4 regions of the Streptomyces sp. NPDC050759 genome follow, and region 1 is predicted to be linked to each of the others. Evidence: riboswitches for the same ligand, from Rfam matches in the RefSeq annotation. Region 1 holds a riboswitch; each other region holds the start of a gene.
The links. A riboswitch is a leader RNA that binds a small molecule or an ion and turns the genes downstream of it on or off. The one in region 1 is predicted to bind cyclic di-AMP.
Positions count from the first base shown of each region.

Region 2: it holds a riboswitch for cyclic di-AMP, as region 1 does, so the genes downstream of both, ACIBJB_RS19980 (C40 family peptidase) here and ACIBJB_RS35615 (M23 family metallopeptidase) in region 1, are expected to answer to the same signal.
Region 3: it holds a riboswitch for cyclic di-AMP, as region 1 does, so the genes downstream of both, ACIBJB_RS34105 (transglycosylase SLT domain-containing protein) here and ACIBJB_RS35615 (M23 family metallopeptidase) in region 1, are expected to answer to the same signal.
Region 4: it holds a riboswitch for cyclic di-AMP, as region 1 does, so the genes downstream of both, ACIBJB_RS15220 (peptidoglycan DD-metalloendopeptidase family protein) here and ACIBJB_RS35615 (M23 family metallopeptidase) in region 1, are expected to answer to the same signal.

Region 1 covers NZ_JBITGI010000015.1:130,098-132,287, forward strand. The annotation lists gene ACIBJB_RS35610 (M16 family metallopeptidase) at 1-578, shown strand, start outside; cyclic di-AMP (ydaO/yuaA leader) riboswitch at 770-936, shown strand; gene ACIBJB_RS35615 (M23 family metallopeptidase) at 950-1,702, shown strand; gene ACIBJB_RS35620 (GntR family transcriptional regulator) at 1,891-2,190, shown strand, end outside.
Region 2 covers NZ_JBITGI010000006.1:123,168-125,357, forward strand. The annotation lists gene ACIBJB_RS19970 (LysE family translocator) at 1-296, shown strand, start outside; gene ACIBJB_RS19975 (DUF6328 family protein) at 232-834, opposite strand; gene ACIBJB_RS19980 (C40 family peptidase) at 929-1,402, opposite strand; cyclic di-AMP (ydaO/yuaA leader) riboswitch at 1,406-1,617, opposite strand; gene ACIBJB_RS19985 (hypothetical protein) at 1,955-2,190, opposite strand, start outside.
Region 3 covers NZ_JBITGI010000014.1:129,359-131,548, reverse strand. The annotation lists partial or broken gene ACIBJB_RS34115 (CocE/NonD family hydrolase) at 1-139, shown strand, start outside; gene ACIBJB_RS34110 (hypothetical protein) at 108-386, shown strand; cyclic di-AMP (ydaO/yuaA leader) riboswitch at 656-831, shown strand; gene ACIBJB_RS34105 (transglycosylase SLT domain-containing protein) at 835-1,317, shown strand; gene ACIBJB_RS34100 (HAD family hydrolase) at 1,314-2,126, opposite strand.
Region 4 covers NZ_JBITGI010000004.1:370,340-372,529, forward strand. The annotation lists gene ACIBJB_RS15220 (peptidoglycan DD-metalloendopeptidase family protein) at 1-823, opposite strand, end outside; cyclic di-AMP (ydaO/yuaA leader) riboswitch at 828-997, opposite strand; gene ACIBJB_RS15225 (alpha-galactosidase) at 1,295-2,190, opposite strand, start outside.

The DNA.
Region 1 (2,190 bases):
GCATCGGTCCCGACCGGCACGCACGCGTGTGGCCCGCGCAGGTGCTCGGCACGTACTGCCTCGGTGGCACCCTCACCTCCCGCCTGGACCGCGTCCTGCGCGAGGAGAAGGGCTACACCTACGGGGTGCGCTCGTTCGGGCAGGTCCTCAGGTCCGCCCCGGACGGTTCCGGCGCCGCGATGCTCGCCATCAGCGGCTCCGTCGACACCCCGAACACCGGTCCCGCCCTGGACGACCTGTGGAAGGTGCTGCGCACGCTCGCCGAGGGCGGCCTCACCGACGCCGAGCGCGATGTCGCCGTACAGAACCTCGTCGGGGTCGCGCCGCTCAAGTACGAGACCGCGGCGGCCGTGGCGAGCACGCTGGCCGACCAGGTCGAGCAGCACCTCCCGGACGACTACCAGGCGACCCTGTACCAGCAGCTCGCCGCGACCGGCACCGTCGAGGCCACCGCGGCCGTCGTGAACGCCTTCCCGGTGGACCGGCTGGTGACGGTCCTGGTCGGCGACGCGGCCGCCATCAGGGAGCCCGTCGAGGCCCTCGGCATCGGCGAAGTCAAGGTCGTGACGGCCGAGTAGAGGAACCCGACCTCGGGGGCCCTGGTGACGTAAGCGTCATCAGGGCCCCCTGATGTCCGAATTGGGCAGGAGGTTGCCTGTCTGCCCTGTGGGATGCGCTACAAAAGCCGTGATCCGTTTGGGGATTGAAAGTGGCCCCGCTTAGCGTCCTCTGGGCTGTCCGTCAGGCACTGCGCCGCGTCCGCGGCACCGGACAGTCATCGCCGAGTCCCCGCATGGCGCGAGCCAGGGGAGCCGGGGACCCACACCACACGTCCCTGGGGTGAATCGGACGCCCGCGCGAGCCGCGAGGGAGTCCGTAGGAGACCTTCCTGCTCCGAACCCGTCAGCTAACCCGGTAGGCGAGAAGGAAGGAAAGGACCAGCCACCACATGGCGTTCACCTGCGCCACCGGGAAGCACCGTCGTCCCAGCCGCATGAAGCGCACCACCGCCCGCGCGGCGGGAGTCGCGGCCCTCGCCACGACCGGCGTCATCGGCACCATCGCAGCTCCGGCGTTCGCCGCCGACAACTCCGTCGAGCAGACCGGCCTCATGCCCGTCGTCAGCGCGGGAGACTCCCTCGCCGACCAGCTCGACGCCCAGGCCGAGGCTCAGGCGCAGGCCGCCGCGCAGAAGAAGGCGGCGGCGGAGGCCAAGCGCAAGGCCGAGGCGCGCGCCAAGGAGATACGCGAGGCCAAGGAGCGCGCCGCCCGCGAGGCCGAGCGCAAGCGTCTCAACAGCTTCGTCGTCCCGATCTCCGGCTCCTACATCTCGACCGGCTACAAGACCGGCGGCTCCCTGTGGTCGTCCGGCAGCCACACCGGTGTCGACTTCCACGCCGCGAGCGGCACCTCGGTCCACGCGGTCGGCCGCGGCACCGTCGTGGAGGCCGGCTGGGGCGGGTCGTACGGCAACGAGATCGTGATCAGGATGGCCGACGGCACGTACACCCAGTACGGCCACCTGTCGTCCATCGGCGTCTCGGTCGGCCAGTCGGTCACCCCGGGCCAGCAGATCGGACTGTCCGGCGCGACCGGCAACGTGACCGGGCCGCACCTGCACTTCGAGGCGCGCACCACCGCCGAGTACGGCTCGGACATCGACCCCGTCGCATACCTGCGCGCGCACGGCGTGAACGTCTGACGACCCACCGCGCGATCTCCGCGAGGCCCCGGCTCCCCGAGCCGGGGTTTCGTCGTTTCCGCGGCCCCGTTGTCCAAAAAATATCCCCGGATTCCGGTCCGCCGTCGGAAATTCCCGCTCATTGCAATAGAGTCACTGAACACACGTCAATCGGCGACGTTTCACGGGGATTAAGACGGAGGTCGGACATGCGTATTCCGGCGCACTCGGTATGCACGGCGATCCGGGACGACATCGTCGCCGGTGTCTACGAGCGCGGCAGCCGGCTCACCGAGGAACTGCTCGCCCGCCGCTACGGCGTCTCCCGTGTCCCGGTCCGGGAGGCCCTGCGCACGCTGGAGGCCGAGGGCTTCGTGGTGACGCGGCGGCACGCGGGCGCGTGCGTGGCCGAACCGACCGAGCAGGAGGGCGCCGACCTCCTGGAGATGCGGATGCTCCTCGAGCCGCTCGGCGCCTCCCGGGCCGCCCAGCGCCGCACCGAGGCCCAT
Region 2 (2,190 bases), on a different contig from region 1:
CCCTGCGGCAGGGCTTCGTGACCAACGCACTCAATCCCAAGGCCCCCATCACCTTCCTCAGCCTGCTGCCGCAGTTCGTGCCCCAGGGGAGCTCGGCGCTGCCCCGGACGCTGCTGCTCGCGCTGATCGTGGTCGTTCTCGCGGTGGTGTGGTTCCCGGCGGTGGCCGTGCTCGTGGACCGGCTGGGGCGGTGGCTGCGCCGGCCGCGGGCCGCCCGGGCCGTCGCCGGGGTCACCGGAGGCGCGTTGACGGTTCTCGGGGTGATGCTCCTGGCCGAGCCGCTGCTCGCGGCCTGACCACCTCGCGCTGCGCGGACGGAGGCGCCGGGGACGGCTGTGCCGTCCTGCGTTCCTCGGTGAGGCCCGCCCGCCGGACCAGCCGGGGGAGCAGCCCCCACAGGCCCAGGCACACCAGCAGGGTCGCCGCGCCCGCGGCCACTCCGCCGGCCCGGCCCGTGGTCACGTCCACCACGAGCAGCACCGACCCGGTGAACGCGAGCACCAGGACCCCCATGCCGACCGTGGCGAGCCGGGAGGAGACCTGCACGATGCGGGGCTTGGCACCGCGCTGGAAGAGCGAGCGGTGCAGGGCGGCGGGCGCGGTGAACAGGGCCGCCGCGAGTACCGCGAGGAGCAGTGTGGTGACGTACGTGGCGCGCTGGAAGGCGTCGAGGGACGGGAAGCGCTGCGTGAAGGCCAGGGTCAGCAGGAAGGCGAAGAGGATCTGCACCCCGGTCTGGGTGACGCGCAGTTCCTGGAGCAGCTCACCGAAGTTGCGGTCGGCGCGCTCCAGCGGGGTCTCGTTGCGGGCGGTGCACGGGCGGTGGTCGGCCATGACGCCACGGGTAACCACCTGAGCCCGTGTCACGCGTGCGGGGAGACCCGAGGGGGCGGCGGGAGGTCAGGTCGCCGCCACCCCCTCGGGGGCGTCACTTGACCCGGCCGTACCAGACGCTCTTCGTCCAGATCTTCTGCAGCCTCACCACGTCCCCGGTCTTCGGGGCGTGCCAGATCTTTCCCTTCCCGGCGTAGATGCCGACGTGGTAGACGTTCGAACCCGAGTGGAAGAACACCAGGTCACCGGCCTTGCGGCTGCCTGAGCCGATGTGGCGGGTCTTGTTGTACTGCTGGGCCGCCGTACGAGGGAGCTTCTTGCCCGCCTTCTTGAACGAGTACAGCGTGAGCCCTGAGCAGTCGAAGCGGCGGGGCCCCGTGGCGCCGTACTTGTACGGCGAGCCCTTCTTGGAAGCCGCGACCTTGAGTGCCTTCGTCGCCGGCGTCGCGGCGGCGGCGTCGGCTGCGACGCCCGGGACCACGACGGAGCCGCCCACGGCGGCGATGGCGAAGGCCGAGGCCGTACCGGCCCGGACCATCAGCGACGGGACACGATTGAGCGCAGTCATGCGCAACCCTTCGTCAGCCGCCTGTGAAGGATGACCTGTCGGATTCGGGCTGGCGAAGTTGCCCGGCCGCTGACGCGGCTTCACCCCAAGGGCTGCTCGGCCCGGTCATGGCGTGACCGTTCCGGCGACCCGTCGTGCCTGGGTCCTCCACTCCTGCCGATCCACTTCTGTCGACCGGTCATCCGGGCGGCGGCAGGACTCGGCGTCCGCCCGGACCGCCCCGCCGCTGCGGCGGGGGCTTGTCGTCAGACAGGGATCTTGGCGCACGGATGTCCCAAAAACCCAACGGAACCGGGGGTTTGTGTTGTTACTCACCACTCACCCGTTCGGGTGGACACCCCTTCGAACCAAGGGGTGTCGAGGGCCTCGATGGCCCCCGGACCAGCACAGAAACTCCTCATTCCGCGCCCGCACTACGCGCGTTGCGCAACTTGAGGGGGCGTGAAAAAGGAGCCGCGCCTCCTGCAAATGGTGGTACGTCGTTTGGTCCGTTTCAAAGGCCCTCCGGACGCCCCGTCAGACCGCAGGACGCCCGGAAACACTGTCGGTGCGTCAATTGCCGGGTTCGGGCGGCACGGTGACCCGGGACGTGCGCCGCTCGCCGTCCAGCACCCGAAGCGCTCGTGCCAGCGTCGCGGCGTGCAGTTCGCGCTCGCCCCGGCCGTGCATCACCGCGAGCGCGTCGCGCAGCTCGGCCGCCCTGCTCACCAGCGCCTGCGCGGCGCGCAGTCCGCCATAGGTGTCCTCGCGCCGGGCCGGGTTGATCCGGCCCAGCAGGTCGACCACGT
Region 3 (2,190 bases), on a different contig from region 1:
CTGCCCGTCGGGCGCATACGGGCTCATCGGTGCATGGCCGCACGGGCCGACATGGCCTTCCCCGAACGTGACGACGGTGCCGTACGGCCTCCAGGGCCCTGCTGTCCTTGTCCGCTCTCGCTCCCCGCAGCACACGGGCACGCGTTCCCGCCCGGCCGCCGGAGCCGGCGGGCAGCTTCCTCGAACTGCCGGTACGCGCGCGTGAAGCCTCCTCGGACGTCGCGTTCGAGGAGCCCGAGCCGTGCGAGCCGCTCGGCGTCAGGCCCCCCGGGTACACCTGCGACGGGACGGACTTCCGCACCTCGAGCGAGGTCGTCCGCACCGACGGCGGTGAGGCGGCCCTCCACCGGACAGGGGAGCAGCGGATCCCACGGACAGCCGGTTGACTACGAGTTGGGCATTCTTGACCGTTTTACACCTCTTGCGCTCGGCTGTGACTTGGCCCACGCGGACAGGTGGACGGACGCCGATCCGGAATCTTTCGATCCGCCTTTGCCGACATGCCAGTTGAGGGTTGGCGACCGCAAAGGATCAAGTGCCCCAAATGCCTCCTCTCAAGGTCAATAGGCCTCGCATGTGAATTCGCCACTTGTTCCGGACATGTGCTCTCGCATACGTTCCCGGCCTGTCGGGCGGACGCCGAATCCTGCCACCGCCCGTACACCCACCGAGAAACCAGGGCAGGAGCGGGGGACCCAGGTAAGCCGCCGGACCGGGCGTCTTCGGACATACCGGTACGGCTCGGGGTGAAGTCATGCCTTTCGTAGGCGTGGCCGGGCAACTCCAGCCCGAACCCGACAGCTCACCTCGCAGGCGCCGGAGAGGAACTTCGCCATGTCTGCTGCCGCTCAGCACCGACGTCCCCGTACCAGCCGTCTCGTCCGCAAGCTCGCCGTCGCCGGCACCGGAGCCGCCGTACTCGCGCTCCCCCTCATCGGCGCGACCAGCGCGTCCGCGGCCACCCCACCCCTGCAGACCGCGACCACGCTCGGCTACTCCAACACCCTGGACGGCTGGATCCGCGCCTCCCTCGCCGTCATGGCGGAGCACGGCATTCCCGGCTCCTACGACGGCATCTACCGCAACGTCATCCGCGAGTCCTCCGGCAACCCGTACGCCATCAACCTCTGGGACTCCAACGCGGCCGCCGGCACGCCCTCCAAGGGCCTGCTGCAGGTGATCGACCCGACCTTCAACGCCTACCACGTGGCCAACACCTCGTGGGACCCGTACGACCCGGTCGCGAACATCACCGCGGCCTGCAACTACGCGGCCCAGCGGTACGGGTCCATCGACAACGTCTTCGGCGCCTACTAGGCCCCGGGAAACAGTCTTTCGAGGACGACGGCGATGCCGTCGTCCTCGTTCGACAGGGTCACCTCGTCGGCCACGGCCCTGAGTTCGGGGTGGGCGTTGGCCATCGCGACGCCGTGGGCCGCCCAGTCGAACATGGGGATGTCGTTGGGCATGTCCCCGAAGGCGATCGTCATCTCCGGCCTCAGGCCCAGGTGTTCGGCGGCCAGCGCGAGGCCCGTCGCCTTGGTGATGCCGCATGGCTGGAGTTCGACGGTCCCGGGCCCCGACATGGTGACCGTGGCCAGCGAGCCCACCACCGAGCGCGCCGTCACCGCCAACTCGTCGTCGGACAGATAGGGATGGCGCAGCAGCACCTTGCTGATCGGCTCGCACCACAGGTCGTCGCGCCGGTCGACCCGCACGGCCGGCAGGGTCGGGTGGGGCATCAGATAGCCCGGCTCGATGAGAGTGAGCCCGTCGACACCGTCCTGGTCCACGGCCGCGTACACCTGCCCGACCTCGGCCTCGATCTTCCCGAGCGCGGTCTCGGCCAGCTCCTGGTCCAGGGTCACCGACCACAGCAGACGGTCCGCACCGGCGTCGTACACCTGCGCGCCCTGCCCGCACACCGCGAGCCCCGTGCTGCCCAGGTCGTCGAGCAGCGGCCGCACTCTGGGCGCCGGCCGTCCCGTCACGACGAGATGCCGGGCCCCGCCCGCGGCCACCCGCGCGAGCGCGGCCAACGACCGGTCGGAGAAGGTGTCGTCGGCGCGCAGCAGCGTGCCGTCCAGGTCGGTGGCGATCAGTGCATATGCGGGGGAGGCGGCCATGATCAGAGAATACGGATGGTTGGCCCCTGCGACTCGACGCGAACCGGACGGCTGCTGCTTTCAC
Region 4 (2,190 bases), on a different contig from region 1:
TCGCGCCGGAGAGGCCGACCTGCTGACCCTCGGTCACGGTCTGGCCGGCCGAGACGGAGAGCTGGGACAGGTGGGCGTACTGCGCGTAGTAGCCGTCGTTGAGCTTGATGACGACCTGGTTGCCGTAGGCGCCGCCCCAGCCCGCGGAGACGACCGTGCCCGCGGCCACGGCCTTGAGGGAGGTGCCGGTCGGGACGACGAAGTCGACGCCGGTGTGGTAGCCGCTGGACCACATGCTGCCCGCCACGCGGTAACCAGTGCCGATCGTGGCGCCGGTGACCGGCAGGGTGTAACCGCTGGAGCTGATGGTGGCCGAGCTCTGGGTGGCGGCCGTCGAGTTCGAGGACGACTTCGACTCCGCCTTCTCCGTCTTCTTCGCCTTCGAGGAAGACGAGGAAGCGGAGGACTCGGTCTTCGTCGTGCTCGTCCTGGCCTTCTTGCCGATCGAGAGCTTCAGACCTGGGTGGATCAGCGACGGGTCGTCCCCGATGGCCGAACGGTTGTCGGCGTACAGCTTCTTCCAGCCGCCCCTGACGTTCTGCTCATCGGCGATCTTCGAGAGATAGTCGCCGGCGCGCACCGAATAGGTGCGCACCGTCGAGGCCTTCGCGGCATCCTTCTTCGCGGCCGCCTTTTCGGCGGACTTCTGCGTGACCGGAAGCGACTGAACGGCCTTTTCCGAAACGGACTGGGAGGTGGCGGCGTGAGCGCCGGTGGCCCCCATGAGCGGGAGGGCGAGAGCGGCGCCTCCAGTTCCGGCGACGGCTATCGAGCGGGCGAAGCGCTGGGACTTCGGACGGCGGTGCTTACCCTTCGCGGGCATGGTGAATTCCTCTCCGGCGCCTGCGAGGTGAGCTGTCGGGTGCGGGCTGGAGATGCCCGGCCGCGTCGAGACGCGACTTAACCCCAAGCCGTTCCGGAGACCGGAACAGGCGGAACTACCTGTGGGTCCCCCGCTCCTGCCGTGCACGGGTGAGTGAGTGAGCGGAATCCGTTCGGCGGCAGGATTGGGCGTCCGACCGGATCGGTGGCGAACGTAAGCGAACAAGACGCAAAGGGACAAGTGAGAGGTTCCCTGTGCGTGCGTTCCTGTTGATCGCTTGAGAAAATTACCGGTCACCCTGCGTAAATCGGACGCCCGTTACCCAGCCCGAATCCCCTTGTAAAACCTGCGAATTACGTGAACATGACGCGCGACGCACCGTCACGGATATGACGCTCCTCACGTCACGAATTCACAGGAACCCTGATTCCGGAAGGAGTTGGAAGGAAGCTATTAATTCGGACAGAAGCCCTAGATGCGGCGCAGTCGGATAACCGTCGCATCGAGGTCGCCACGCAAACCGGTACGAAGTCCGTGATGCAGCAATACGGCCCCTCGGTGCACTTCGCCCGTTTCAGGGCATTCGTACGACGCTGTCGGGTCGAGTCCGCGCAGCCGCAGCGCCGGGACGGGCTCGCCGTACTGCTGCGCCTGGAGCCAGGCGAGGACGACGGTCTCGTCCCCGAGGACGTACTGCACCGCGCTCAGCCCGCCCCGTGGAGGCCGCAGCCGGTAGAGGTCACCGCGCTGCGCCAAGGGCCGGATCTCCTTGTAGAGAGCCACCCACCGCCCGGCCTCGGCGAGCTCCTCCTCGGTCCACTCCGCGAGGTCCCCGCCGACCCCGAGCACCCCGGCCATCGCGCTCACGAACCGGAACCGCAGCGAGCTCACCCGGTCGTTGAGCTGGGTGTTGGGGCTGTCGGTGACCCAGGCGGCCATCACGCGCGCGGGGTGGATCTGACTGAAGCCGTACTGAATCGCGAGACGGTCGAGCGGGTCGGTGTTGTCCGAGGTCCACACCTGGTCGGTGCGGCTGAGCACCCCGAGGTCGATCCGGCCGCCGCCACCCGAGCAGGACTCGAAGGCGACGCCCGGGTGAGCTTGGCGCAAGCGGTCCAAAAGGGCATAGAAGCCGCGGACATGGTCGACCCACAGACGCTGCGGATAGGGGTCGCCGGGCCAGCCCGCATCCGTGAAGCAGCGGTTGAAGTCCCACTTCACATAGTCGATCGGAGCCGAGGAGAGCAGGGTGTCGAGCTGCCCCCACAGGTACTCCTGGACGTCCTCGCGGGCCAGATTCAGCACGAGCTGATTGCGGAACTCCGTCCGCTTTCGCCCCGCTTGGTACTGCACCCAGTCCGGGTGGG